2 regions of the Streptomyces sp. NPDC025651 genome follow, and region 2 is predicted to be linked to the other one. Evidence: predicted binding sites of a transcription regulator. Region 2 holds the regulator's gene; the other holds the start of a gene.

Region 1 (14,767 bases), on a different contig from region 2:
GACGGTGGTGACGTAGACCCCGCCGGGCCGGAGCACCCGCGCGCACTCGGCGACGACCGCCCTGGTCTCCTCGGCGCCGGACAGCAGGTGCAGCAGCCAGACGGTGCTCACCGCGTCGAACACCCCGTCGGGGAAGGGCAGTTGACGGCTGTCGCCGAGGACGATGGCGCCCGGCACCCGGTCGGCGGCCATCCGCGTCATGCGGTGCGCCGCGTCGACCCCCGTCACCCGCAGCCCGTCGCGGGCGGCCAGGCACCGTGTGACCAGGCCGGTCCCGCAGGCCACGTCGAGGAGCGTGCGGGCGTCGGCGGGCACCAGGCCGAGCACGGCGGCCGCGGCCGCGGCGGCGCGGGGCTCACCCCCGCGCGAGGCGTCGTAGCGGTCGGCTTCCTTGCTGTAGTCCAGCATCGCCGGACTCACTCGGCGCCGTGCGCGGGGGCGAACTCCTCGACCCTGCGGGCGAGTTCGAAGTCGAGGTCGGTGAGCGCGCCGCCCGCGCTGTGCGTGTTCACCGCCAGCGTCACGGTGTTGTAGCCGAGCGTCAGGTCACTGTGGTGGCCGAGTTCCTCCTGCGTCTGGGCGACGTGGACCACCAGGGCGGTCGCCGCGAAGTGCGAGCCGAGGCGGTAGGTGCGGGTGATCCGGTCGCCGTCGAGGGACCAGCCGGGCAGTTCGGCGAGGCGGTCCTCGATCTCCTTCAGCGAGAGCGGTTCGGGGGTGGTCATGGTCACGCTCCTTCCAGGAAGTCCATCACCAAGTCCATCTCCGGCTCACCTTGCCACAAACTGTTTCGACTACCGTCTACGTATGACAACCGCCGCGCCCGGCAAGGGGAGCACCAAAGGCAAGGCCAAGGGGAACGCCCGGGACAACGCCTCCGGGGTGGGGCCGCTGCTGCGCGGCTGGCGCGAGCGGCGCCGCGTCAGCCAGCTGGAGCTCGCCCTGCGCGCCGACTCCTCGGCACGGCACATCAGCTTCGTCGAGACGGGCAGGTCGCGCCCGAGCGAGGAGCTCGTGCTGCGCCTCGCGGACCACCTCGACGTGCCGGTGCGCGAGCGCAACTCCCTGCTGCTCGCGGCCGGTTACGCACCCCGCTTCCGCGAGACCCCGCTGGACGACCCCTCGATGGGCACGCTGCGCGAGGGCCTGGAGCAGCTCCTGGCCGGCTACGAGCCCTACCCGGCCCTGGTCGTCGACGCGGCGTACGACGTCGTCGCGGCCAACCGCGGCATCGCGATGATCATGGAGGGTGTCCCGGAGCACCTGCTCCGGGAACCGCTGAACGCGATGCGGCTGACCCTCCACCCCGAGGGCCTCGCCCCCAGGATCCGCAATCTGCGCGAGTGGCGCGGGCACCTGCTGCACCAGATGGAGCGGCAGATCGCGCTGCAGCGCTCGGACGCGCTGCGCGCGGTGTACGACGAGGTCGCGGCGTACCCGGTGGGGGACCCGGGGGTGGACGCCTTCGCGGCGGGCACGGAGGTGCCGTACTTCGCGCTGCCCCTGCGCATCGAGCACGACGGCCACGTCCTGTCCTTCGTCTCGTCCATCTCGACGTTCAACACCCCGATGGACGTGACGGTCGCCGAGCTGGCCATCGAGACGCTGCTCCCGGCCGACCCGGCGACGGTCAAGTTCCTGCAGTCACGCATGTCCTGAGGGGCAACGCTCAGGCCCGCACCGCCCGCAGCGCCGCGTACTGCAGCGCGGCGAAGCCGCCCACGGTCACGGCCTGCAGCGGGATCCACACCGTCCCGGCCGTGGTGGGCGAGAACCAGGCGACCAGCGCGACGACGCTGAGCACCGCCCAGGCGGCGTTGATCTCGACGACCGCCTGCACGGCGGGCGTCGGCGGGCTCTTGCGCGCCCCGAGGAGACCGACGCCCGCGGCGTACAGGACGAGCCCGGCGCCGAGGCCGAGCAGCAGCCCCGGGTCGACCCCGAGGAAGCGCCCGAGCGGGCCGGACGCGGCGGCGTACGCGATGCCGTTGGCCCCGGTCACCACCGCGTCCAGGCCGAGGAAGCGGCGCAGCATCGTCGTCGGGTCGGTGGTGCGGGCCAGCGTGGCGAGGGGGTAGGTCGACGTGGTCATGGCGGGCTGCCTCCAAGCGGCGGTACGGAGCGGATACTGGTGACGGATCCGGTCTCTGCGGGCCGGCCCTGATCCGTTGCCACCACTGTGCCGAGCCCGCGCCACCCGGTCGATTACGTGCGAGGTAATGCCCGTCCCTCCCGTCCGCAACCCGTACGGCGGCTGCCAGCAGGTGCCCCGGGATCGCCGCACCTAGGTTCGATGGGAGGCAGACCTAGGGAGCTCCACGGTGACAGAGACGACCGAGCCCGCCGCCGCCCTCCTGCGGGCGGGGAAGTTCTTCCGGCGCGGCACCGCCGCCCCCGACCTGCACAGCGTGTCGCTGACCGGGGGAAGGGACGCGGACACCTTCTACCGGGACCGCTGGAGCCACGACAAGGTCGTGAACTCCACGCACGGCGTGAACTGCACCGGTTCCTGCCGGTGGAAGGTGTATGTCAAGGACGGCATCATCACCTGGGAGACGCAGGCGACGGACTATCCGAGCGTGGGTCCCGACCGCCCCGAGTACGAGCCGCGCGGCTGCCCGCGCGGCGCCGCGTTCTCCTGGTACACGTACTCCCCCACCCGTGTGCGCTACCCGTATCTGCGCGGCGTCCTCCTGGAGATGTACCGGGAGGCGAAGGCGCGCCTGAAGGATCCGGTGCTCGCCTGGGCCGACATCCAGAGCGACCCGGAGCGCCGCAGGACGTACCAACAGGCGCGCGGCAAGGGCGGGTTGGTGCGGGCGAGCTGGGACGAGGCCGTCGAGATCGTCGCCGCGGCGCACGTCCACACGATCAAGACGTACGGCCCGGACCGCGTCGCCGGGTTCTCCCCCATCCCCGCGATGTCGATGGTGTCGCACGCGGCGGGGGCCCGCTTCATGGGCCTGATCGGCGCGCCGATGCTCTCCTTCTACGACTGGTACGCGGACCTGCCGGTCGCCTCGCCGCAGGTGTTCGGCGACCAGACCGACGTACCGGAGTCGGGCGACTGGTGGGACGCCGCGTATCTGATGATGTGGGGCTCGAACGTCCCCGTGACCAGGACGCCCGACGCGCACTGGATGGCCGAGGCCCGCTACCGCGGCCAGAAGGTCGTGGTCGTGGCGCCCGACTACGCCGACAACGCCAAGTTCGCCGACGAGTGGCTGCATCCGCACCCGGGCACGGACGGGGCCCTCGCCCTCGCGATGGGGCACGTGATCCTCAAGGAGTTCTTCGTCGACCGCCCGACGGACTTCTTCACCGACTACGTACGCAAGTTCACCGATCTGCCCTTCCTGGTGACGCTGACCGAGCGCGACGGCGCGTACGTGCCCGCGAAGTTCCTGCGCGCCAGTGACCTGGGCGAGGAGGGCGAGGGCGGTGAGTGGAAGACGGCGGTGCTCGACGAGACGACGATGCAGCCCGCCGTGCCCAACGGCTCGCTGGGCTTTCGCTGGACCGAGTCGGGCAAGGGCAAGTGGAACCTCGAACTGGGCTCCATCAAGCCGCTGTTGACCCTGCACGGCGCGGACGTCGCGGCGGGCGTCGAGGTCCTGCTGCCCCGCTTCGACACCGAGGGCGGCACGCACGGCCAGGGCCGGGGCGAGGTCGTGCGGCGCGGGGTGCCCGCGACCCGGCTCGGTGGACAGGAAGGGCCGCTGGTCACCACGGTCTTCGATCTGCTGCTCGCGCAGTACGGCGTCGGGCGCGCGGGGCTGCCGGGCACGTGGCCCGCCTCGTACGACGACGCGGACACGCCGGGCACCCCCGCCTGGCAGGAGGCGCACACCTCCGTCCCAGCCGCCAAGTGCGTCAAGATCGCACGGGAGTTCGCGACGACGGCCGAGAAGTCGCGCGGGCGCTGCATGATCCTGATGGGCGCGGGGACCAACCACTGGTTCCACTCCGAGACGATCTACCGCGCGTTTCTCGCGCTGCTCCAGCTCACCGGCTGCCAGGGCCGCAACGGCGGCGGCTGGGCGCACTACGTCGGGCAGGAGAAGTGCCGCCCCTCCACCGGTTGGGCGACGCTGGCGAGCGCCAACGACTGGAGCAGGCCGCCGCGGCAGATGATCGGCGCCGCCTACTGGTTCCTCAACACCGACCAGTGGCGTTACGACAGGTTCGCGGCGGACGTCCTGTCCTCACCGCTCGGCGAGGGCCGCTTCGCGGGGATGACGGGCGCCGACTGCCTGGCCCTGTCGGCCCGTTCCGGGTGGATGCCGTCGTACCCGACGTTCGACCGCAACTCCCTCGACCTGGGCGCGACGACGGGCGACCCGGTGGCCAACGTCGTCGACGAACTCAAGGCGGGCACCCTGAAGTTCGCCTGCGAGGACCCCGACGCCCCCGAGAACTGGCCGCGCGTCCTGACGCTGTGGCGCGCCAACCTGCTCGGCTCGTCCGCGAAGGGCGCCGAGTACTTCACCAAGCACCTCCTTGGCACGCACTCCTCGCTGCGGGCCGAGGAGGCCGCGCCGAACGAGCGTCCCTCGACGGTCACTTGGCGCGAGCAGGCACCGGAGGGCAAGCTCGACCTGCTCGTCTCGCTCGACTTCCGGCAGACGTCATCGACGCTCCTGTCGGACGTGGTCCTGCCCGCCGCCACCTGGTACGAGAAGCACGACCTGTCGACCACGGACATGCACCCCTACGTGCACTCCTTCACCCCGGCCGTCGACCCGCCCTGGCAGGCCCGCACCGACTTCGACACCTTCCGCGCCCTCGCGGACCGGCTCAGCGAGCTGTCCGTCGAGCACCTCGGCGTACGCAAGGACGTCGTCGCCACCGCCCTGCAGCACGACACCCCGGGAGAGACGGCGCAGCCCGGCGGCGTCGTCCTGGACTGGCGCAAGGGCGAGTGCGAGGCGATCCCGGGCAGGACCATGCCGAACCTGGCGGTGGTCGAGCGCGACTACACCGCGATCGGCGCGAAGTTCGCCTCGCTCGGCCCGCTCGTGGAGCGGCTCGGCCTGCCGGTGAAGGGCATCGCCTTCCACCCCGACCAGGAGGTGGAGGACCTGCGCGAGCGCAACGGCGTGGTGCGCGGCGGCCCCGCCGACGGCCGGCCCGCCCTGGACACCGCGGTCAAGGCGGCCAACACGATCCTCGCCCTGTCCGGCACGACCAACGGCCGCCTCGCCACCCAGGGCTTCCACACCCTGGAGGCGCGCACCGGCCAGCAGATGGCGCACCTGGCGGCCGAGCACGAGGGCAAGCGCATCACGTACGCCGACACCCAGGCCGCGCCCGTGCCGGTGATCACGTCGCCGGAGTGGAGCGGCAGCGAGTCCGGCGGGCGCAGGTACACGGCGTTCACGCTCAACACCGAGCACCTCAAGCCCTGGCACACCCTGACCGGGCGTCAGCACTTCTTCATCGACCACGACTGGATGCACGAGCTGGGCGAGGCGATGCCCGTCTACCGGCCGCCCCTGGACATGAACCGGCTCTTCGGGGAGCCACGGCTCGGCCCGGACGGCGAGAAGGAGGTGACGGTCCGTTACCTCACCCCGCACAACAAGTGGTCGATCCACTCCGAGTACCAGGACAACCTCTTCATGCTCTCGCTCTCGCGCGGCGGCCAGTCCATCTGGATGGCGCCGCAGGACGCGGAGGCGATCGGCGTGCAGGACAACGACTGGATCGAGGCGGTCAACCGCAACGGCGTGGTCGTGGCGCGGGCGATCGTCTCGCACCGGATGCCCGCGGGCACGGTCTACATGCACCACGCGCAGGAGCGCACGGTGAACGTCCCCAAGGCGGAGACCACCGGCAAGCGGGGCGGCATCCACAACTCCCTGACCCGTCTCATCCTCAAGCCGTCCCATCTCATCGGCGGCTACGCCCAGTTGTCGTGGGCGTTCAACTACCTGGGCCCGACGGGCAACCAGCGCGACGAGGTCACCGTCATCCGCCGCCGCTCGCAAGATGTGGAGTACTGACATGAGGGTCATGGCCCAGATCGCGATGGTGATGAACCTCGACAAGTGCATCGGGTGCCACACCTGTTCGGTCACCTGCAAGCAGGCGTGGACCAACCGCGACGGCATGGAGTACGTCTGGTTCAACAACGTCGAGACCCGCCCGGGGCAGGGCTATCCGCGCCGCTACGAGGACCAGGAGAAGTGGCGCGGTGGCTGGGAGCTGAACAGGCGGGGCGCCCTGAAGCTGAAGAACGGCGGCCGCGTCAAGTCGCTCCTGGAGATCTTCTCCAACCCCAAGCTGCCGGAGATCAAGGACTACTACGAGCCCTGGACGTACGAGTACAAGAACCTCACCGACGCCCCGCTCGGCGACGACTACCCGGTGGCCGAGCCGCGTTCGCTGATCTCGGGCAAGCCGATGAAGATCGAGTGGTCGTCGAACTGGGACGACAACCTCGGTGGCGCCACCCGGTACGGCGACCTGGACCCGATGGTGGCCAGGACCCGCCAACAGGCCGCGGAGAAGGTGAAGTTCGCCTTCGAGCAGACGTTCATGTTCTATCTGCCGCGGATCTGCGAGCACTGCCTGAACCCGGCGTGCGTGGCGTCGTGTCCGTCCGGCGCGATGTACAAGCGGTCGGAGGACGGCATCGTCCTGGTCGACCAGGACCACTGCCGGGGCTGGCGCAAGTGCGTGACCGGCTGCCCGTACAAGAAGGTCTACTTCAACCACCGCACCGGCAAGGCCGAGAAGTGCACGCTGTGCTACCCGCGCGTCGAGGTGGGGCTGCCCACGGTCTGCTCGGAGACGTGCGTGGGCCGGCTTCGCTATCTCGGCGTGATCCTGTACGACGCCGACAAGGTGACGGCGGCCGCCTCGGAACCCGACGAACACAAGCTGTACGAGGCGCAGTTGGGTGTCTTCCTCGACCCCGAGGACCCCGAGGTGCGGCGTGAGGCCGAGCGGGCCGGGATCGCGCACGACTGGATCGAGGCCGCGCGCCGCTCCCCCGTGCACGCCCTGATCAGCAGGTACAAGGTGGCGCTCCCGCTGCACCCGGAGTACCGCACGATGCCAATGGTCTGGTACATCCCGCCGCTGTCGCCGGTGGTGGACGCGCTGAACGAGACGGGCCACGACGGCGAGGACGCGGCGAACCTCTTCGGCGCGATCGACACCCTGCGCATCCCCCTGGAGTACCTGGCGGAGATCTTCACCGCGGGCGACGTGGAGCCGGTCCGCTCCTCGCTGGAGAAGCTGGCGGCGATGCGGGCGCACATGCGGGCCATCAACCTCGGGGAACGGCCCGACAGTTCGGTCGCCGGGTCGGTGGGCATGTCGGGACCCGAGATCGAGGAGATGTACCACCTGCTGGCCATCGCCAAGTACGAGGACCGGTACGTGATCCCGACCGCGGCGGTCGCCGACGCGCAGCGCCTGGAGGAGTCGGCGCTGCCGGACTCGTGCAGCCTCGACTACGAGGACGGCCCCGGGATGGGCGGCGACGGGCCGTTCGGCCAGGACTCGGGACGCAGGCAGCTGCCGCTGGTCACCATCGAGAACTTCCACGCGCTGCGCAAGCGGCAGACCGCCGACACTCCGGAGGAGGAAGAGCGATGAACGAACACGCCGTTCTCTACCAGGCCGCCGCGCTGTGCCTCGCCTACCCGGACGAGGAGTTCCACGAGCGGCTGCCCCTGCTCAAGGCCGCGGCACCGCCCCGGTTCGACGCCTTCCTCGCGTACGCGGCCGACGCCGACCCGCGTGAACTGGCCGCGCACTACGTCCAGGTCTTCGACTTCAAGAACCGGCACAGCCTGTATCTGAGCTGGTGGAGCGATGGCGACACCCGGCGGCGCGGCATGGCCCTGGTCCGCTTCAAGGAGGTCTACCGCGCGCACGGCCTGGAGTTCAGCGACGAGGAGCTGCCGGACTTCCTGCCGGCGGTCCTGGAGTTCTCCGCGCACGCGGGTCCCGTCCTGCTCACCGAGCACCGCGGCGGCCTCGAACTGCTGCGGCTCGCGCTGAGCGACTTCGGCACGCCCTACGCCGCGGTCGTCGAGGCGGTGTGCGCGACGCTGCCGGGGCCCTCGCCCAAGGACCGTGCGCAGGCCCTTGAGCTGGCCCGCTCGGGGCCGCCGCGCGAGGACGTCGGCCTGGAACCCTTCGCACTTATCGGGGAGCGACCTTCATGAACACGCTGCTGTGGGGCGCCCTTCCCTACATCGCCTTTGTCCCGCTCGTCGTGGGCACCGCCTGGCGCTATCGGTACGACAAGTTCGGCTGGACGACGCGCTCCTCGCAGGTCTACGAGTCCAAGCTCCTGAACATCGCCTCGCCGATGTTCCACTACGGCATCCTGTTCGTGTTCGTCGGCCATCTCATGGGCCTGTTCGTGCCGGAGTCGTGGACGGACAAGGTCGGCCTGACCGAGAGCGCGTACCACAAGCTGTCGCTGTGGGGCGGCACGGCGGCGGGCGCGCTCGCGGTGCTCGGCATCCTGATGCTGCTCCACCGCCGCCGCACCAAGGCTCCGGTGTTCCGCGCGACCACCACCAACGACAAGGTGATGTACCTCGTGCTGCTCGCGGCGATCGTGATGGGCATGTGGGCCAAGCTGACCAACTCCGGTCTCGACGAGGGCTACAACTACCGCGAGTCCCTCGCCCCTTGGGCCCGAAGCCTGTTCACGCTGCAGCCCGACGTGGACCTGATGGTGGGCGTCCCGCTCACCTTCCAGATCCACGCCGTCATCGGGATGCTGCTCTTCGCGCTGCTGCCCTTCACCCGCCTCGTCCACATGTTCAGCGCGCCGGTGCAGTATCTGTTTCGGCCGTATGTGGTGTACCGCAGCAAGGATCCGAAGCGTGTCGCTGCGCGGCCTGAGCGGAGAGGGTGGGAGCGCGCAGATTCATGACGCCGTCTGCGGGTACGTCGTGGCTTGTCGCGCAGTTCCCCGCGCCCCTTACGGGGCGCCTCCGTCGCCCCTACCCTCCTTCTCGTCGTCCACGATCTCCGCGTCCACCACGCCCTCCTCGGCGGCCGAGTCCTGGGGCGGCTGCTCCGCCGAGGCTCCGGCGCCCGTGTTCGCGTACATGGCCTGGCCCATCTGCTGGCTCACGGCGGCGAGCTTCTCGGCGCCCGCCCGCAGGGCCGCCGTGTCGTCGGCGCGGTTCTTGAGCAGGTCCTTCAACTCGGCTGCCGCGGACTCCACTTCGGTCCTCGTGGCCGCGGGGACGCGCGCCATGTTCTCGGCGTTGTCGCGCAGGAACCGCTCCGTCTGGTAGACGAGCTGCTCGGCCTGGTTGCGGGTCTCCGCGGCCTCGCGGCGCCTGCGGTCCTCCTCCGCGTGCTCCTCGGCCTCCCTGACCATGCGGTTGATGTCGTCCTTGGGCAGCGCGGAGCCGCCGGTCACCGTCATGCGCTGCTCGCGGCCCGTGGCCTGGTCCTTGGCCGAGACGTGCATGATTCCGTTGGCGTCGATGTCGAAGGTGACCTCGATCTTGGGGACGCCGCGCGGCGCGGGCGGCAGCCCGGTGAGGTCGAAGACGCCGAGCTTCTTGTTGTAGGCGGCGATCTCCCGCTCGCCCTGGAAGACCTGGATGCCGACCGAGGGCTGGTTGTCCTCCGCGGTCGAGAAGGTCTCCGAACGCTTCGTGGGGATCGTGGTGTTGCGCTCGATGAGCTTGGTCATGATGCCGCCCTTGGTCTCGATGCCGAGCGACAGCGGCGTCACGTCGAGGAGCAGGACGTCCTTGACGTCCCCGCGGATCACTCCGGCCTGCAGGGTCGCGCCGAGCGCCACCACCTCGTCCGGGTTGACGCCCTTGTGCGGGTCCTTGCCGGTGAGCTCCCTGACGAGTTCCGTGACGGCGGGCATCCGTGTGGAGCCGCCGACCAGGATCACGTGGTCGACGGCGGAGAGCTTGACGCCGGCGTCCTTGACCGCCTGGTGGAAGGGCTGCTTGCAGCGGTCGAGCAGGTCCGAGGTGAGCTCCTGGAACTGGGCGCGCGTCAGTTTCTCGGCCAGGTGCAGCGGTCCTTCGGCGGAGGCCGTGATGTAGGGCAGGTTGATGTCGGTCTCGCTCGACGAGGACAGCTCGATCTTCGCCTTCTCGGCGCCCTCGCGCAGGCGCTGCAGGGCCATCTTGTCCTTGCCGAGGTCCACGCCGTGCGCGTTCTTGAACTGCCGCACCAGGTACTCGACGATCCGCTGGTCCCAGTCGTCGCCGCCCAGCTGGGTGTCGCCGTTGGTGGCCTTGACCTCGATGACGCCCTCGCCCATCTCCAGGAGCGACACGTCGAAGGTGCCGCCGCCGAGGTCGAAGACGAGCACGGTCTGGTCGTCGCCCTTGTCCAGGCCGTAGGCGAGGGCCGCCGCGGTCGGTTCGTTGATGATGCGCAGGACGTTCAGGCCCGCGATCTCGCCGGCCTCCTTGGTGGCCTGGCGCTGGGTGTCGTCGAAGTAGGCGGGCACGGTGACGACCGCGTCGGTGACGTCCTCACCCAGGTAGGACTCGGCGTCGCGCTTGAGCTTCTGCAGGACGCGCGCGGACAGCTCCTGCGCGGTGTAGCGGGTGCCGTCCACGGAGCCGCTCTCCGGGAAGCGCCAACTCCCGTCGCCCATGTGGCGTTTGACGGAGCGGGCGGTGCGCTCCACGTTGGTGACCGCCTGCCGCTTGGCGACCTCGCCCACCAGGACGTCGCCGCTCTTGGCGAAGGCGACGACCGAGGGGGTGGTGCGCGCGCCCTCGGCGTTGGCGACGACGGTGGGCTCACCGCCCTCCAGCACGGCCACCACTGAGTTCGTCGTCCCGAGGTCGATCCCGACCGCACGTGCCATGGTCCAGTCCCTTCCGCAGCGAGCCCAAGTCCCCCGTTTCCAGGTCTACTCCACTCCCCATCACAAAACTTGAGTGAGATCCTGTCAACCCCCGGATGCGACAATGCCGCCGCCCCGGAGGGGGCGACGGCATCGTCAACAGGCGTCGGGTCAGGCCAGCTTGGCCGAAAGCGTGATGGTGGTGCCCGACAGGGCCTGGCTCACCGGGCAGTTGGCCTTCGCGTCCTCGGCGGCCGACACGAAAGCGGCCTCGTCGAGACCCGGCACGGTGCCCTCGACGGTGAGGTGGATGCCGGTGATGCCGGTGCCGGGCTGGAAGGTCACGTCGGCGGACGTGGTGAGCCGGGTGGGCGGGGTGCCCGCTCCGGTGAGGCCGTGCGACAGCGCCATGGAGAAGCAGCTGGAGTGCGCGGCAGCGATCAGCTCCTCCGGGCTGGTCTTGCCATTGGCCTGCTCGGCGCGCGACGGCCAGGACACCGCCTGCTCCCCGATGCCGGAGGAGTCGAAGGTGACGGTGCCCGAGCCCTCCGTCAGAGAGCCTTCCCAGACCGTGTGCGCGGAGCGCGTGGTTGCCACGATGCAGTTCCCTTCAGTGCGGTTCCGTGATCGGAAGTTCCGTGGCCCCCCATCCGATCACACTCCGGATGAAAACGGGCCGCGCGGGCCCCCGTCCGGCCCGCGACGTGTTCGATCGGGGTGCGCAGGTACGGCTCCGCCGATACGAACACATTGTGTGCGACGCCGCGCCACAGAGGCCGCTGATGTGCGGGAACAGGCCTGTGACGGGGGCTCTATGGCCGGAATGACAACTGGGCAACACCCGTCGACGGTGACACTTTTTTGGCCCCTCGCGCACGGCGCGAGGAGAACCGTCCAGGGGGTATGGCCATGCGCATCAACTACTCGGACCACGGTCCGTCCCCGCTCGAACCGGAGAAGCCGGGAGCTGCGGGCACACGCGACTCGACCTTCGGCTGGTGGGGTGCCTTCAGCATCCAGAAGTTCGTCAACCAGTCACCGCTCTTCCACACGCACGCCGACGCCACGGGCTGGCTGGCGTACCTCCAGCAGTTCTACGACCGCAACTTCTGGTTCGCCGACGGCGGCGCGCAGGTGTGGGCGTACGAGGAGACGTACGACAACTGGCAGGACCGCTACGGCATGGACGCGGTCTGCGCGGTGTACCACTCGGGCCACGGCGGCATGGACGGCAACGGCGTCTTCTTCGCGCCGCTCGGCGGCGTGTGGGACGGCCGCAGTGACGCCATCTCCAACCGGATGGCGCTCGGCAACGAAAAGGCCAACTACGTCTTCTGGTCGACGTGCACCTCGCTGCGCGTCCTCGGCGGCCACTCCCCGATCCGCACCTGGGCCGGTCCCAACATCGGCTTCCGGATGATCTTCGGCTTCGAGACGGTCAGCATCGACAGTCCCGACTACGGCAAGAAGTTCTGGGAGAAGTGGCGGGCCGGACAGACGTTCTGCGACGCGTGGCTCAACGCCAGCTGGGACATCTACCACGGCCAGGCGCCCTCCGTGTGCGCGGTCGGCGCCACCCAGGCCGAGGCCACCAACCGCCTCAACACCGAGCGGAACTTCTTCCGCGAGCACGTGCCGGACAACTGGTACGCGTGGCGCTGGTACAACGCGCGCGAAGGCGTCAGGGAGCCGCTCGCCCAGCTCCCCGGGCAGCACAAGATCGTGCAGCTCGCGCCCCGCGACCCGAGCGCGGAGCTCACCAGGATCGGGCAGTTGGCGGAGTTCCCCTCGGCGGCGCTGCAGGACGTGCAGATCGAGCGGCAGGGCGTGCTCAACGCCTCCTCCGGCGACCGGATCGTCTCCACGGGCCCGCAGGGCGTGCGCTGGGTCAGGCTCGCCGAGGGCAACCACCGCAACACCCAGCAGCTGCCCACCGACCGCGCCGTCGAGGCGGCGCGCGCGTTCGCCGAGAGGTACGCGGACGGTGCCGAACTGGTCGTCGACAGCGTGCACGACCTGATGCAGAACTCCGGGACGAAGGACGGCTCCGAGGTCGGCCGCCCGGTCTCCCTGGAGACGCACGTGACGTTCCGCCAGGTCTTCGACGGCGTGCCCGTCATCACCCCGGGCCGCGGCCTGATCCGCGTCGGTCTCGACAACGACGGCACGGTCGTCCAGTCCCAGATCGCGACCCGCGAGGCCACCGGCGTCACGCGCGAGCCCAGCACGGAGATCTCGCCGCCTCCGCCCAAGGGCGGCAAGGCGACGGCGGCCCCGCTGGAGCGCGACCCGCGCAGGGCGCTCGACGCGGCGCAGCGCAGGCTCCTCGCCGAGCTCGCGGCGGTCACCGCGGACGAGCCGGAGCAGGGCGCCGCGGCACAGGCCGTGCCCGAGGTCCGGGACGTCCCCGGCACCTTCGAGGTCGGCTACGAGATGGAGGGCAACGAGGCCTACCCCGCGGCCCGCAAGCTGATCGAGATCGGTCCGCAGGACGGCATGTTCAAGACACGCCGCTGGGTCGTCGCGCCGCTGGCGAGGTAGGCGCGACCGCGGGTCGCCCCCGCCGTTGGGGGCGGAGGGGGCGACCCGCCACCACGGAACGGATCAGCTGTGCGAGGTGGCGGCCCGCTGCTTGCGGGCCGCCATCCACGCGTAGACGAGGACACCGACGAACAGGAACAGCACGCCCTGGTAGACGGCCGCGTAGCCGGATCCGGCGACGAGCCACATGGAGAACGCGAACGCGACGCCCGCGAGGACGGAATCCCGTACGAGACGGCCGCGGTTGACGCGCTCGCGCTGCCCGGAGACCAGGAAGTAGATCTGCGCCGCGGTGGCGAGGAGGTAGGGCACGGTCGCCGTGAACGTGGTGATCAGGACGAGCGACTCGAAGACGCCGCCGGAGCCCGCCGTGTAGTTGTAGACGGTCAGGAGCGAGGCGAGGACGACGGTGACGAGGACGCCGACGGTCGGCACGCCGCGCTTCTTCTTCCCGAACGCGCTCGGGAAGAGGCCGTCCCTGGCGGCCGCGTACGGCGTCTGGGCGCTCAGCAGCGTCCAGCCGTTCAGGGCGCCGACCATCGAGATCAGCGCGGCGAGGGCGACCGCGGTGCCGCCCCAGGACCCGCCGAACATGACGTCGACGGCGTCCGAGAACGGGGCGGTGGAGGTCACCAGCTTGTCGTGGGCGACGGTCCCGAAGACGGCGAGGGTGCCGAGCAGATAGACCAGGGCGGCGCCGAGGGTGCCGAGGATGGTGGCGCGCCCCACGTTACGCCGCGGGTCGCGCACCTCGCCGGCGCTGACGGCGGCGGACTCGACCCCGAGGTAGGAGAAGAGCAGGATCGCGGCGGCCGCGGAGACGGCCCCCAGCGGACTGTCGTCGCTCGCCTGGAACGGCCCGAGGTTGGCGCTGTCGAAGAAGAAGAGCCCGCCGATCGCGACGAGCAGCAGCGGCAGGAACTTCAGGACGGTGGCGACCAGCTGGACGGCGCCGACGTACCGCGTACCCGCGAAGTTGGCGAGCGCGGGAAGGAGTTGGAGGACCAGCGCGGCCAGGCAGGCGGTCCACTTGTGGTCGTTGACCGGGATCAGGACGTCCAGATAGCCGACGGCGGCGACGGCGAGCGCGGCGTTGGACACCCAGGTGGTGATCCAGTACGACCAGGCGGCGAGGAATCCGGCGAAGTCGCCGAAGGCCTCGCGGGCGTAGACGTACGGGCCGCCGGTGCGCGGGTCGCGTTCGGCGAGCCGTCCGAAGACGAGCGCGAGGGCGATGGCTCCCACGGTCAGGACGGCGAACGCGACGAGGCTGATCGTGCCGAACGGCGCGACGGAGGCCGGGAGCAGGAAGATGCCGCCGCCGATGATGTTGCCCATGACGAGGCACGTGGCGATCGGAAGCCCGAAGCGCCGGGAGTGCCTGCTCTGCGCCTCGGTCGGTTCCCCCTGCTCAGG
Region 2 (14,767 bases):
TCCGCCGACTCCTCGTCACCGGCCGGGTCGACCGGCGTCTTCACGGAGTCGAGCAGCAGCTGCGCGACGTCCACGACCTGGAGCGACTCCTTGGCCTTGCCGTCGTTCTTCTTGCCGTTCACGGAGTCCGTGAGCATGACGAGGCAGAACGGGCAGGCGGTCGACACGATGTCGGGGTTGAGGCTGAGCGCCTCGTCGACCCGCTCCGTGTTGATGCGCTTGCCGATCCGCTCCTCCATCCACATGCGGGCACCACCGGCGCCGCAGCAGAAGCCGCGCTCCTTGTGGCGGTGCATCTCCTGCTGGCGCAGGCCCGGCACCTTGTCCATGATCTCGCGCGGGGGCGTGTAGACCTTGTTGTGACGGCCCAGGTAGCAGGGGTCGTGGTACGTGATCAGACCCTCGACCGGCGTCACCGGGATCAGCTTGCCCTCGTCGATGAGGTGCTGCAGCAGCTGCGTGTGGTGGATGACCTCGAACTCGCCGCCCAGCTGCGGGTACTCGTTCGCGATCGTGTTGAAGCAGTGCGGGCAGGTGGCGACGATCTTCTTCTTGGACTTGGGCTTCCTGGTGCTCTCGTCCTCGTCGTCCTCGCCGAACGCCATGTTCAGCATCGCGACGTTCTCCTGGCCGAGCTGCTGGAAGAGCGGCTCGTTGCCCAGGCGCCGGGCGGAGTCACCGGTGCACTTCTCGTCGCCGCCCATGATCGCGAACTTGACGCCCGCGATGTGCAGGAGCTCCGCGAAGGCCTTGGTGGTCTTCTTGGCCCGGTCCTCCAGGGCGCCGGCGCAGCCGACCCAGTAGAGGTAGTCGACCTCGGTGAGGTCGTCGACGGTCTTGCCGACGATCGGGACCTCGAAGTCGACCTCCTTGGTCCACTCCACGCGCTGCTTCTTGGCGAGCCCCCAGGGGTTGCCCTTCTTCTCCAGGTTCTTGAGCATCGTGCCCGCCTCGGACGGGAACGCGGACTCGATCATCACCTGGTAGCGGCGCATGTCGACGATGTGGTCGATGTGCTCGATGTCGACCGGGCACTGCTCGACACAGGCGCCGCAGGTGGTGCAGGACCACAGGACGTCCGGGTCGATGACGCCGTTCTCCTCGTGGGTCCCGATCAGCGGCCGCTCGGCCTCCGCGAGCGCGGCGGCGGGCACGTCCCCCAGCTGCTCCTCGGTCGCCTTCTCCTCGCCCTCCATGGACTTGCCGCCGCCGGCGAGCAGGTACGGGGCCTTGGCGTGCGCGTGGTCGCGCAGCGACATGATCAGGAGCTTCGGCGACAGCGGCTTGCCGGTGTTCCACGCGGGGCACTGCGACTGGCAGCGGCCGCACTCGGTACAGGTGGAGAAGTCCAGCAGGCCCTTCCAGGAGAACTGCTCGACCTGGGAGACACCGAAGACGGCGTCCTCGGCCGGGTCCTCCCAGTCGATCGGCTGCCCGCCGGAGGTCATCGGCTGCAGCTCGCCGAGCGCGGTCCCGCCCTTCGCCTCCCGCTTGAACCAGATGTTCGGGAAGGCGAGGAAGCGGTGCCAGGCGACACCCATGTTGATGTTGACCGAGACCGTGATCATCCAGATGAACGAGGTCGCGATCTTCAGCCCGGCGAAGAAGTACGTGAGGTTCTGCAGGGTGGAGACGTCCATGCCCTCGAACCAGGAGACCACCGGGTACGAGATGAAGAACGACGCCTCGTAGCCGTCCACGTGGTGCTGGGCGCCTTCGAGGGCGTGCAGCATGAAGATGCAGACGCCGACGACGAGGATGACGGTCTCGACGAAGTACGCCTGGCCGGTCTTGGACCCCGCGAAACGGGACTTGCGCCCCGGCTTGCCGGGCTTGCTCAGCTGGCGCACGACGATCAGGACCAGGATGCCGAGCACGGTCATGGTGCCCATGAACTCGACGTACATGTTGTACGGCGCCCAGTCACCGATGATCGGCAGGATCCAGTCGGCCTTGAAGAGCTGGCCGATGGCGTTGACGATGGTCAGCAGCAGCGTGAGGAAGCCCACCGCCACGAACCAGTGCGCGAAGCCGACGATGCCCCACCGGTTCATCCGCGTGTGCCCGAGGAACTCCCGGACCACGGTGAGGGTGCGCTGGAGGGGGAGGTCGGTCCTGGTGCCGGCGGGCACCGGCTGACCGAGCCGCATGAGCTGGACGATCTGCAGGATGGCACGGCCGAACAGCGCGACGCCGACCGCGATTAGGACCAGCGACACGATGATCGCGGCGAGTTGCATTGGGGGCTCCTCGGGCCTGCGAGGCGGGACTTCGTAGCGGACTACGACTGATTACTAAGCGGTAACTTATGCAGTCCGTCTGAGACTACCCACTTAACTCGCCGCACTGTAGCCAGCAAGGCGGTGATCTGCGTCGCTCAGGCAAGCCTTGCATGGACACTCCGCTCGGGGCGTCGTTCGTCTGCGGCCCGGTCGTGGCTGGTCGCGCAGTTCCCCGCGCCCCTTGCGGGGGCTTGGTTGCGTGTAAGTGCTGGATAAGAGTTGAGTCCCCTCGACTCAGCTCTGTTGACTCCGGGAAACGGCTGATGCATTCTTGAGCCAGATCCACTCAAGAAGTCATCTGGAGGAATCGAAATGGCACGTGCGGTCGGCATCGACCTGGGCACGACTAACTCCGTCGTCAGCGTTCTCGAAGGCGGCGAGCCCACCGTCATCACCAACGCCGAGGGCGCCAGGACCACGCCGTCCGTCGTCGCCTTCGCGAAGAACGGCGAGGTGCTGGTCGGCGAGGTGGCCAAGCGCCAGGCGGTCACCAACGTCGACAGGACCATCCGGTCGGTCAAGCGCCACATGGGCACCGACTGGAAGGTGGACATCGACGACAAGGCGTTCAACCCCCAGCAGATCTCCGCGTTCATCCTCCAGAAGCTGAAGCGCGACGCCGAGGCCTACCTGGGCGAGAAGGTCACCGACGCGGTCATCACCGTCCCGGCGTACTTCAACGACTCGGAGCGCCAGGCCACCAAGGAGGCCGGTGAGATCGCGGGCCTGAACGTCCTGCGCATCGTCAACGAGCCCACCGCCGCCGCCCTGGCCTACGGCCTCGACAAGGACGACCAGACCATCCTGGTCTTCGACCTCGGTGGCGGCACCTTCGACGTCTCGCTGCTCGAGATCGGCGACGGCGTCGTCGAGGTGAAGGCCACGAACGGCGACAACCACCTCGGTGGTGACGACTGGGACCAGCGCGTCGTCGACTACCTGGTCAAGCAGTTCAACAACGGCCACGGCGTGGACCTCTCCAAGGACAAGATGGCGCTCCAGCGCCTGCGCGAGGCGGCCGAGAAGGCCAAGATCGAGCTGTCCTCCTCCACGGAGACCACGATCAACCTGCCCTACATCACGGCCTCCGCCGAGGGCCCGCTGCACCTGGACGAGAAGCTCACGCGCGCCCAGTTCCAGCAGCTCACGTCCGACCTCCTGGAGCGCTGCAAGACGCCGTTCCACAACGTCATCAAGGACGCGGGCATCCAGCTCTCCGAGATCGACCACGTCGTTCTCGTCGGTGGCTCCACCCGTATGCCGGCCGTCGCCGACCTGGTCAAGGAACTGACCGGTGGCAACGAGGCCAACAAGGGCGTGAACCCGGACGAGGTCGTCGCCATCGGCGCCGCCCTGCAGGCCGGTGTCCTCAAGGGTGAGGTCAAGGACGTCCTGCTCCTCGACGTGACCCCGCTGTCGCTTGGCATCGAGACCAAGGGCGGCATCATGACCAAGCTCATCGAGCGCAACACGACCATCCCGACCAAGCGGTCGGAGATCTTCACGACGGCCGAGGACAACCAGCCGTCCGTGCAGATCCAGGTCTACCAGGGCGAGCGCGAGATCGCGGCGTACAACAAGAAGCTCGGGATGTTCGAGCTGACCGGTCTGCCGCCGGCCCCGCGCGGTGTCCCGCAGATCGAGGTCGCCTTCGACATCGACGCCAACGGCATCATGCACGTGACCGCGAAGGACCTCGGCACGGGCAAGGAGCAGAAGATGACCGTCACCGGTGGCTCCTCGCTGCCGAAGGACGAGGTCAACCGGATGCGCGAAGAGGCCGAGAAGTACGCGGAGGAGGACCACGCCCGCCGCGAGGCCGCCGAGTCCCGCAACCAGGGCGAGCAGCTCGTCTACCAGACGGAGAAGTTCCTCACCGACAACGCGGACAAGGTCCCCGCCGAGGTGAAGACCGAGGTCGAGGAGGCCGTGGGCGAGCTGAAGGAGAAGCTCAAGGGCGAGGACACGGCCGAGATCCGCACCGCCACCGAGAAGGTCGCCGCCGTCTCGCAGAAGCTGGGCCAGGCCATGTACGCCGACGCCCAGGGCGCGCAGGCCGCCGGCGGTCCCGAGGGCGCTGCCCCGGGCGGCGAGGCCCCGAACATGTCCAAGGACGACGACGTCGTCGACGCCGAGATCGTCGACGACGAGAAGCCCGGTGACGCGAAGGGCGGCGCCGCCTGATGACCGAGGAGACCCCGGGCCTCGGCGAGAACGCCGAGAACCCCGACGTCCCCTCCGGCGCCACCCCTGATGACGCGGCGCCGAAGGCCGCCGAGCCCTCCTCCGAGGAGGGCCCGGCGGCCCCGGCCGGGGACGCAGCGAAGACAGCGGGCCTGACCGCCCAGCTGGACCAGGCACAGAAGGCGCTCAGCGAGCGCACCGCCGACCTCCAGCGGCTGCAGGCCGAGTACCAGAACTACCGCCGCCGCGTGGAGCGGGACAAGGTGACGGTGAAGGAGATCGCCTCGGCGAACCTCCTCTCCGAGCTCCTCCCGACCCTCGACGACATCGGCCGCGCGCGTGAGCACGGCGAGCTGGTGGGCGGCTTCAAGTCGGTGGCCGAGTCCCTGGAGACGGTCGTCGCGAAGCTGGGGCTGCAGCAGTTCGGCAAGGAGGGCGAGCCCTTCGACCCGACGATCCACGAAGCCCTGATGCACAGCTACGCACCGGACGTCACCGAGACGACGTGCGTCGCGATCCTGCAGCCGGGGTATCGGATCGGCGAGCGCACCATCCGCCCCGCGCGGGTGGCCGTGGCCGAGCCGCAGCCGGGCGCGCAGACCGTCAAGGGTGAGACTGCCGAGGGGGCCGACGAGTCGGCCGAGGCGGCGGACAAGGACAGCGGTGGCCCGGACGAGGGCTGACGTTGTACCTGACGCCGCACTGACGAGAGAGGAGGGACGTCGGGGATGAGCACCAAGGACTTCATCGAGAAGGACTACTACAAGGTCCTCGGCGTCCCCAAGGACGCCACCGAAGCCGAGATCAAGAAGGCGTACCGGAAGCTCGCCCGCGAGAACCACCCGGACGCCAACAAGGGCAACGCCAAGGCGGAGGAGCGCTTCAAGGAGATCTCCGAGGCGAACGACGTCCTCGGCGACCCCAAGAAGCGCAAGGAGTACGACGAGGCGCGTGCTCTCTTCGGCAACGGCGGATTCCGTCAGGGCCCCGCAGGCGCCGGCGGCTCGTTCAACTTCGACCTGGGCGACCTCTTCGGAGGCGGCGGCCCGGGTGGCGGTGGAGCGGGCGCCGGCGGCTTCGGGGGCGGTCTCGGTGACGTCTTCGGGGGCCTGTTCAACCGCGGCGGCGCGGGTGCCGGATCCGGCACGCGTACGCAGCCGAGGCGCGGCCAGGACATCGAGTCCGAGGTCACGCTGAGCTTCACGGAGGCGGTGGACGGCGCGACGGTGCCGCTCCGCATGTCCTCCCAGGCGCCCTGCAAGGCGTGCTCCGGCACCGGCGACAAGAACGGCACGCCGCGCGTGTGCCCGACCTGCGTCGGCACGGGGCAGGTCTCGCGGGGCGGTGGCGGAGGGTTCTCCCTCACCGACCCGTGCGTGGACTGCAAGGGCCGTGGGCTCATCGCCCAGGACCCGTGCGAGGTCTGCAAGGGCTCGGGCCGCGCGAAGTCGTCCCGCACGATGCAGGTGCGGATCCCGGCGGGCGTCTCGGACGGCCAGCGGATCCGGCTGCGCGGCAAGGGCGGCCCCGGCGAGCGCGGCGGCCCGGCCGGCGACCTGTACGTGGTCGTGCACGTCGACGCCCACCCGGTCTTCGGCCGCAAGGGCGACAACCTCACGGTCACGGTGCCGGTCACGTTCGCGGAGGCGGCGCTGGGCGGCGAGGTCAAGGTCCCGACGCTCGGCGGACCCGCCGTCACCCTGAAGCTGCCGCCCGGCACGCCGAACGGCCGCACCATGCGGGCGCGCGGCAAGGGCGCGGTCCGCAAGGACGGCACGCGGGGCGACCTGCTCGTGACGGTGGAGGTGTCGGTCCCGACGTCTCTGTCCGACACGGCGAAGGAAGCCCTGGAGTCCTACCGCGAGGCGACTGCGGGCGACGACCCGCGGGCAGAACTGTTCCAGGCCGCGAAGGGAGCATGAGATGGACGGCCGTCGTCGAAATCCGTATCAACTCACCGACGAGACGCCGGTGTACGTCATCTCGGTGGCCGCCCAGCTGAGCGGCCTCCACCCGCAGACCCTGCGGCAGTACGACCGCCTCGGCCTGGTCTCGCCCGACCGCACGGCCGGGCGCGGCCGCCGCTACTCCGCCCGCGACATCGAACTGCTTCGCACGGTGCAGCAGTTGTCGCAGGAGGAGGGCATCAACCTCGCAGGCATCAAGCGCATCATCGAGCTGGAGAACCAGGTCGCGGCGCTTCAGTCGCGTGTCGCGGAGCTCTCCGCGGCCGTGGAGGGAGCCGCCGCCGCCATGCAGCAACGTGAAGCGGCGGTGCACGCCTCGTACCGCCGCGACCTCGTCCCCTACCAGGACGTGCAGCAGGCGAGCGCGCTGGTGGTGTGGCGGCCCAAGAGGTCGCAGGAGCAGTAGGTTTCGGAGCCTGAGTAATCTGATACAGGGCCGGGAGGCGACAGCCTCCCGGCCCTGAGTCGGTATGTGGGCGTGTGGGTACGGGGAGTTGAGCTGACCATGGCCATGGTGGGGCTGTTCTGGATCGCCGAGGGCGACGTCTACGTGGGCGCGAAGCCCTCCGGGCTGGCCGCGGGGGTGCGCCTGACGCCGGAGGGCGTGGTGGCCCTCGGCGACAGGCAGTCCGGGGTCTGGCCGTGGGAGGACGTCCATGGCCTCACGGTCGACGACGTCCCGGTGAAGTCCCTGAAGCGGCACGTGGGCGCGGCGGTCGACATGGTCCTCACGGCGGGCCTCGGCGGCGGCGACGAGGCGCCGACGATGACGGTCCGTATCACGGGCTCCGACGGCGAGGACACCGAACTGACGGCGTACACGGCGGCCGCGATCGGCTACTCCCAGAGGGAGTACGACCTCTCCCGGGCCCTCCTGAACCGCCTCACGGAAGGCGCGGGCACGCTCCTGACCACCCTCTCCGCGATGTCGGCCTGGGGCCGCCGCCACGAGGGCGGCACACCGCGCGCGGCCGAGCGGGAGACGCTGCTGCGGGAGTGGGCCGAGGGGGACGGGGGCTGAGGGCGGGCCTTCGCCTGCGGTGGTGGCCTTGCCCTGTGACTTGTCGCGGGCGCCGGACGTCTCGGGTCAGGGTCTGTTGTCCAGGATTCCGGACTGGCTGATGAGGTAGCCGAGTTGGGCGCGGCTCTCGCTGCCGAGGGTGGTGGCGAGTTTGGCGATGTGGACCCGGGCCGTCCGGATGTTCATGCCGAGGCGGTCGGCTATCTCGGCGTCGGTGAGGCCCTCGACCAGGAGGTTGGCGATGGCGCGCTGGCGCGGTGTGATGCCGCCCTCCGAGGGCTGGGGGGCGGCGAGCGGCCACATGGGGGTCGCCAGGCGCCACAGCCGCCAGAAGGTGGTGGCGAAGTACTCGACGAGCGCCGGGTGGCGCAGTTCGAGGGCGACGCTGCGGTCCTTGCTCGCGGGGATGAAGGCCACGGTCCGGTCGAAGACGAAGAGGCGCTCGGTGACCTCGTCGAGGGTGCGGGCCTCGGCGTCGCCGTCCAGCTGCTCGAAGTAGGCGAGCACGGGCAGGGAATGGCGCGTCGTGTGCTGGTAGAGGGTCCTCATCCGGCAACCCCGGCTGAGGATCGCCTGGTCCCGGGGAAAAGCTTCGGCCAACGTTTCGGGCGGCCGGGTGCCGCCGGGCTGGACGGCGAGGAACTCCTCCGTCACGTCCTGCATGGCGCGGTCGATGGCCGAGTTGATGCGCTCCAGGCCGTCGAGGACGGTGATCGTGGGGGTGTCCGTGGCGGACGACAGCTGGGCGTCCAGGGCGATGAGCGGCTCGAACGCCGCGGTGAGCCGCTCTTCGCGGCGCCGCTGGTCGGAGATCCGGTCCTCGATGGTGCGGAGCAGGAGGGGGAGGGCGGCGGCGGGGGCGGTGGGAAGCAGCCACCGCATGTCGTCGATGTCGGGGTGGAGCAGGCCGAAGTCGATCAGGCAAGGGGCGTGTTCCGCGTCCTTGCTGTGGATCCGGCCTTCGCGGAGGGCACGGGCGTACACGCCGGACCCTTCCTCGCAGAGTTCCTCCACTCCATGTGGCGCATGTTCCTTGACCATATGCGCTCCCTCCCGGTAGGTGAAGCGCGGCGATTCTATGCAGGGGCCACCTAGGCGGGGCGTCGGCCGTGATTGAAGTGTCCACTTCTCGTGGTAGGGATTTGGTCGGTTCCGGCCGGGAATGCCCGACTGTCGCCGGGGTGGTGGAACGGTCTGATGCCTGTCCTGACAGGGTGGGTGGCGAATTCCGCACCCTGCGCTCTTGCGCGTTCCGCTGCCCACGTTTTGGCCGAACCGCCGCGATCACGACCGTGGGGATCCGGCCGCCCTACGAGGCGGACGAGGCGCACGAGGCGGATGGATCGAGGATTCCGGACTGCCCGATGAGGTAGCCGAGTTGTGCGCGGCTCTCGCTGCCGAGGGTGGAGGCGAGTTTGGCGATGTGGACGCGGGCGGTGCGGACGTTCATGCCGAGGCGGTCGGCCACTTCGGCGTCGGTGAGGCCTTCGACGAGGAGGCCGGCGATGGCGTGCTGGCGGGCGGTGATGCCGTTCGCGGACGGGAGTTGCATGGTGCGCGGGTAGATGGGGACCGCGAGGCGCCAGAGCCGTTCGAAGGTCGTGACGAAGTACTCGACGAGGGCCGGGTGGCGTATCTCCAGCGCGATGCTGCGGTCCTTGTTCACGGGGATGACGGCCACGGTCCGGTCGAAGACGAAGAGGCGCTCGGGAACCTCGTCCAGCGTGCGGACCTCGGCGTCGCCCTTGAGCTCCTCGTACTGGGCGAGCATGGGCAGCGAGTGCCGTGAGGTGTGCTGGCACAGCGTCCGCAGACTGCCGCCGCGGGCCAGGAAGCCGCGCGCTTCGTCGAGGGACTGGGCGAGGAGGGGGGTGGGCCGGACCCCGCCCGGCTGGATGGAGAGTACCTCCCGACTGGTCTCGGTCAGGGCCCGGCCGAGGGCTTCCTGGATCCGGGGAAGCCCGTCGAGCAGGGTGATGGCGGAGATCCCTTCCGGGGACACGGCGGCCGAGGCCGGCGACGGCGTCGGGGAGAGCGCCATGAGCGGCTCGAACGCGGTGGTGAGCAGGGCCTCGCGGCGGACCTCCTGTGTGATCCGCTCCTGGATTGCTTCACGGAGCCGGGGCAGGGCGATCGACGGGGCGGTGGGGAGCAGCCAGTGCGGGTCCTCCGTGTCCGGCCGCAGCAGCGCGAAGTCGACCAGGCACGGAGCCTGTTCGGCATCCTGGCGCGGCACACGGCTCTCCCGGAGGGCGCGGGCGTACAGCGCCGATCCCGCCTCGCACAGTTCGTCGGGTCCATGGGGGCGATGCATCTCTTTGGTCACGTCATACGGTCCTGGTCGAGAATCCCGGACTGAGCGATGAGGCAGCCGAGTCGGGCGCGGCTTTCGCTGCCGGGAGTCGTGGCGAGTTTGGCGGTGTGGACGCGGGCGGTGCGGACGTTCATGCCGAGGCGGTCGGCCGTCTCCTTGTCGGTGAGGCCTTCGACGAGGAGGCCGGCGATGGCGTGCCGGCGACGAGGCACGGCGGCGGTTCGGCATCCTTGCGAGGTGTGCGGCTCTCGCGAAGGGCGCGGGCGTACGGCGTCGAGGCGGACTCGCGGAGCTCGTCGGGTCCGTGGGAACGGCGGGGTTCCGCGGTCACTTGGGGCGGTCCTGGTCGAGGATCCCCGACTGGGCGATGAGATAGCCGAGTTGGGCCCGGCTTCCGCTGCCCAGGGCCGCGGCGATCTTGGCGATGTGGGCGCGGCAGGTCCGGACGTTCATGCCGAGCCGCCGGGCGATGGCCTCGTCGACGTGGCCCTCGATGAGGAGCCGGGCTATGGAGCGTTGGACGCCGGTGATGCCGTCGGGTGCGATGTCGTACGGGACTTCTTCGGTCAACGGGACAGCGCGCTCCCAGAGTTGTTCGAAGACCTTGCTGAGGTACTCGACCAGGCCGGGGTGACGCAGTTCGAGGGCCACCCGCCGGTCGTCGCTGGCGGGAATGAAGGCGACGGTCCGGTCGAATATGATCAAGCGCTCGATGAGCTCTTCGAGCGTGCGGACCTGTACCTTGCCGCCCGAGATGCGGTCCACATAGGCCAGCGTTCCCTGGCTGTGTCGTGCGGTGTGCTGGTAGAGCGTGCGAATGCTGACACCACGGTCCGTCAACGGCCGGTCCCGCTCCAGGGCCTGGTTCAGGGCGTCCACGGGGCGCCCGCCCCCGGGCTGGATGGTCAGAACGGATGTGGTGCACTCGGAGGTGGCTGAATTTAGCGCCGCGTTGATCCGGTCGAACCCCTCAAGCACGGTGATCGCGTGAATGTTTGCCGGGCTCTGCGTGCTGATGGCGACAAACTGCTCGAAGGAGTCGGTGAGCTCGATGGCCAGCCGCCTCCGGTCCTGGATCTCGCGTTCCAACGGGTGCAGTCGTTGCGCGAGCGCGACCGACGGCGGCACAGGTCGGAGCCAGTTGGCGTCGTCGGGATCAGGGTGGAGCAGGGCGAACTCCACCAGACAAGGCGCGAGTTCCACTTCGACACGATTGATGCGGCCCGAACGCAGCGCACTGGCGTAAAGGCGTGCCCCCTCGTCGCACAGCTCAGTGACAGCATGGGGATGTGTCGGTTGTGAGTTGATTGTGGTCATATCTCCACCCCCCAGGGTCCTGAACGTGCAAGAACATGATGCATCGCTCCTGTGGCGCTGACATGCCTGAATGAGCCATCGTCTTCATGGCCGGGGGAGAAGAATCCATCAAGTGAGGACGAAGCCGACTATGCGCGTGAGAATACTTGGCTCAGTGCTTGCCGCAGTCTTCTCTGCCGCTGTGGCCCTCGGTGCCCTTAGTGGCGCGAGCTCTGGCAGCGGAAGTTCCGAGGTGGCGGGCGGTACGGACACTGGTTGGACCAGTGTGGGTGCGGCCCCGGCAGCGGACACGGGTTGGACCGTCGGACCGAAGGGCGGCCAGGCATGAGCACCCCTCCCGACGACCGCACGTTCCGCCGAGAAATGGCCACCGCCTACCGCTCCGGTTGGCATTTCATCGATCTCGTGACCGCGATCCCCCACCGCGGCGACTCGTTGATGGTGACCCTGCTCGGCGAGCCGATCGTCGTCACCCGTGACGACGAGGAGGAGATCCGGGCCTACCGGTGCCTGCGCAGGCCCCGAGGCGCGCCGCAGCCCGTGCGGTGTGCCATCCGGTACGGGATGGTCTTCGTCAATCTCGACCGGCGCGACCACCAGGTGGTCGGACAGCAGGAGCAGCAGGACCCGGGCGCCATGAGCGCCACGGACAACATCACAGCCACCCCCCGCAGTGCCTGACGCGATTCCCCCGTCGTTGTAAATCGCGCAGGTGCTTCCCCCAGCAGCGGCGCCACCGTGGACCTGAACACGGTGGCGCCGCTGTGGTGTGCGGACGGGGTCGCCGCCCCTACGCCTTGCCCAGCGCCCGCGTCACCGTGATCTCGATCAGGACCCGGTCCGGGTTCGGTGAGGGGCGCCTCTCGTAGCGCTCCTCGTAGCGCCGCTCCGCCTCGTCTATCTCCGCCGGGTCCGTCTTGATCGTCGCCCGGCCCTCCAGCGTCGCCCAGCGCCGGCCCGCGAACTGGCACACCGCCACCCGCGCCCCCGGCCCGTCCACGCCCGCCGCCGCGAGGACGTGCGCGACCTTCCGGCTCGTCTTGCGCGCGAGCACCCGGGCGACCCCCGCCTCCGGGTCGTACGTCACGCCGACCGGCACCACGTGCGGGGTCCCGTCGGGGCGCAGCGTCGTCAAGGTGCACAGGTGCCGTTCGCGCCAGAAGCTGAGGTAAGGCTCCGGCGGGTCGCGCGGGTCGATCCGAGGGGGCCGGGGGGTGGCCGAGGTGTTCGGGGTCATGGCCCGGAACATAGCCGCCCGGCCTTCCGGCTTCCTCCTTGAGTGGAATAGACTCAACTTTGTGTACGTTGGTTAAGTCAGGACGTCGTAGTCGGGACGTAGCCGTGACCGGGGCGTAGCCGGGGCATGGGCAGGACACCGTAGGGAGGACAAGCGCACGTGGATGCCGAGCTGACCAACAGGAGCCGGGACGCGATCAACGCGGCCACCAGCAGGGCCGTGCAGGACGGGCATGCCGATCTGACACCCGCGCACCTGCTGCTCGCACTGCTCGAGGGGCAGGACAACGAGAACATCACCGACCTGCTCGCCGCGGTCGACGTCGACCAGGCGGCCGTGCGCGCGGACGCCGAGCGGGTCCTCGCCGCGCTGCCCAGCGTGACCGGGTCCACGGTCGCGCCGCCGCAGCCCAATCGTGAGCTGCTCGCCGTCATCTCGGACGCCGCCCAGCGCGCGAAGGAGCTGGGGGACGACTACCTCTCCACCGAGCACCTGCTCATCGGCATCGCGGCCAAGGGTGGCCGGGCCGGGGACGTACTCACCGAGCACGGGGCCGGCAGCAGGAAGCTGCTGGACGCATTCGAGAAGACAAGGGGAGGGCGCCGGGTGACCACACCCGACCCCGAGGGTCAGTACAAGGCCCTGGAGAAGTTCGGCACCGATTTCACCGCCGCCGCCCGCGAGGGCAGGCTCGACCCCGTCATCGGACGGGACCAGGAGATCCGGCGGGTCGTCCAGGTGCTGTCACGGCGTACGAAGAACAATCCCGTCCTCATCGGCGAGCCCGGCGTCGGCAAGACCGCCGTCGTGGAGGGCCTCGCCCAGCGCATCGTGAAGGGCGACGTCCCCGAGTCGCTGAAGAACAAGCGGCTCGTCTCCCTCGACCTCGGCGCGATGGTGGCCGGCGCCAAGTACCGCGGCGAGTTCGAGGAGCGGCTCAAGACCGTCCTCTCCGAGATCAAGGAGAGCGACGGCCAGATCATCACGTTCATCGACGAGCTGCACACCGTCGTGGGCGCCGGCGCGGGTGGGGATTCCGCCATGGACGCCGGGAACATGCTCAAGCCGATGCTGGCCCGCGGCGAGCTGCGCATGGTCGGCGCCACCACCCTCGACGAGTACCGCGAGCGGATCGAGAAGGACCCCGCCCTGGAGCGCCGCTTCCAGCAGGTCCTCGTCGCCGAGCCGTCCGTCGAGGACTCGATCGCGATCCTGCGCGGCCTCAAGGGGCGGTACGAGGCGCACCACAAGGTGCAGATCGCGGACAGCGCCCTGGTGGCCGCCGCCTCGCTCTCCGACCGGTACATCACCTCGCGCTTCCTGCCCGACAAGGCCATCGACCTCGTCGACGAGGCCGCGTCCCGGCTCCGCATGGAGATCGACTCCTCGCCCGTCGAGATCGACGAACTCCAGCGCGCCGTCGACCGGTTGAGGATGGAGGAGCTGGCGCTCGCCAAGGAGACCGACCCCGCGAGCAAGCAGCGCCTGGACAAGCTGCGGCGCGACCTCGCCGACAAGGAGGAGGAGCTGCGCGGGCTCAACGCCCGTTGGGAGAAGGAGAAGCAGTCCCTCAACCGCGTCGGTGAGCTGAAGGAGAAGCTCGACGAACTGCGCGGCCAGGCCGAACGGGCCCAGCGCGACGGCGACTTCGACACCGCAAGCAAGCTGCTCTACGGCGAGATCCCCACCCTGGAGCGCGACCTCGAAGCCGCCTCGGAGGCCGAGGAGGAGGCCGCTGCCCAGGCCAAGGACACCATGGTCAAGGAGGAGGTCGGCCCCGACGACATCGCCGACGTGGTCGGCTCGTGGACCGGCATCCCCGCCGGGCGGCTCCTGGAGGGCGAGACGCAGAAGCTGCTCCGCATGGAGGACGAGCTCGGCAAGCGCCTCATCGGCCAGACCGAGGCCGTGCGGGCCGTCTCCGACGCGGTGCGCCGCACGCGCGCCGGGATCGCCGACCCCGACCGGCCGACGGGTTCCTTCCTCTTCCTCGGCCCGACCGGTGTCGGCAAGACGGAACTGGCCAAGGCCCTCGCGGACTTCCTCTTCGACGACGAGCGGGCCATGGTCCGCATCGACATGAGCGAGTACGGCGAGAAGCACAGCGTCGCCCGCCTGGTCGGCGCCCCTCCCGGGTACGTGGGGTACGAGGAGGGCGGCCAGCTGACCGAGGCGGTCCGCCGCAGGCCCTACTCCGTGGTCCTGCTCGACGAGGTCGAGAAGGCGCACCCCGAGGTCTTCGACGTGCTGCTCCAGGTGCTCGACGACGGACGCCTCACCGACGGCCAGGGGCGGACGGTCGACTTCCGCAACACCATCCTGATCCTCACGTCCAACCTGGGCAGCCAGTACCTGGTGGAGCCGCTGACCAGCGAGGAGGAGAAGAAGCAGCAGGTGCTCGAAGTCGTGCGGTCCTCCTTCAAGCCGGAGTTCCTCAACCGCCTC

What was found. The regulator HspR, encoded in region 2, represses chaperone genes until heat shock. The targets are predictions, from matches to a motif close to TTGAGNNNNNNNNNCTCAA.
Region 1: dnaK (molecular chaperone DnaK) is a predicted target of HspR. The motif match lies at 10,901-10,919, and genes of this name have one in related genera.

What each region holds. Positions count from the first base shown of each region.
Region 1 is NZ_JBVHLZ010000008.1:318,593-333,359, reverse strand. It holds gene ACZ4D5_RS28015 (class I SAM-dependent methyltransferase) at 1-408, opposite strand, end outside; gene ACZ4D5_RS28010 (4a-hydroxytetrahydrobiopterin dehydratase) at 417-725, opposite strand; gene ACZ4D5_RS28005 (helix-turn-helix domain-containing protein) at 808-1,659, shown strand; gene ACZ4D5_RS28000 (hypothetical protein) at 1,670-2,092, opposite strand; gene ACZ4D5_RS27995 (nitrate reductase subunit alpha) at 2,322-6,005, shown strand; gene narH (nitrate reductase subunit beta) at 6,007-7,608, shown strand; gene narJ (nitrate reductase molybdenum cofactor assembly chaperone) at 7,605-8,183, shown strand; gene narI (respiratory nitrate reductase subunit gamma) at 8,180-8,905, shown strand; gene dnaK (molecular chaperone DnaK) at 8,954-10,831, opposite strand; gene ACZ4D5_RS27970 (OsmC family protein) at 10,982-11,407, opposite strand; gene ACZ4D5_RS27965 (DUF6345 domain-containing protein) at 11,720-13,351, shown strand; gene ACZ4D5_RS27960 (amino acid permease) at 13,415-14,767, opposite strand, start outside.
Region 2 is NZ_JBVHLZ010000002.1:481,127-495,893, reverse strand. It holds gene ACZ4D5_RS10260 ((Fe-S)-binding protein) at 1-2,240, opposite strand, end outside; gene dnaK (molecular chaperone DnaK) at 2,595-4,466, shown strand; gene grpE (nucleotide exchange factor GrpE) at 4,466-5,149, shown strand; gene dnaJ (molecular chaperone DnaJ) at 5,195-6,388, shown strand; gene ACZ4D5_RS10240 (heat shock protein transcriptional repressor HspR) at 6,390-6,839, shown strand; gene ACZ4D5_RS10235 (hypothetical protein) at 6,939-7,454, shown strand; gene ACZ4D5_RS10230 (helix-turn-helix transcriptional regulator) at 7,521-8,495, opposite strand; gene ACZ4D5_RS10225 (helix-turn-helix transcriptional regulator) at 8,764-9,780, opposite strand; partial or broken gene ACZ4D5_RS10220 (helix-turn-helix transcriptional regulator) at 9,777-9,971, opposite strand; gene ACZ4D5_RS10215 (helix-turn-helix transcriptional regulator) at 10,096-11,085, opposite strand; gene ACZ4D5_RS10210 (hypothetical protein) at 11,410-11,766, shown strand; gene ACZ4D5_RS10205 (pyridoxamine 5'-phosphate oxidase family protein) at 11,876-12,322, opposite strand; gene clpB (ATP-dependent chaperone ClpB) at 12,482-14,767, shown strand, end outside.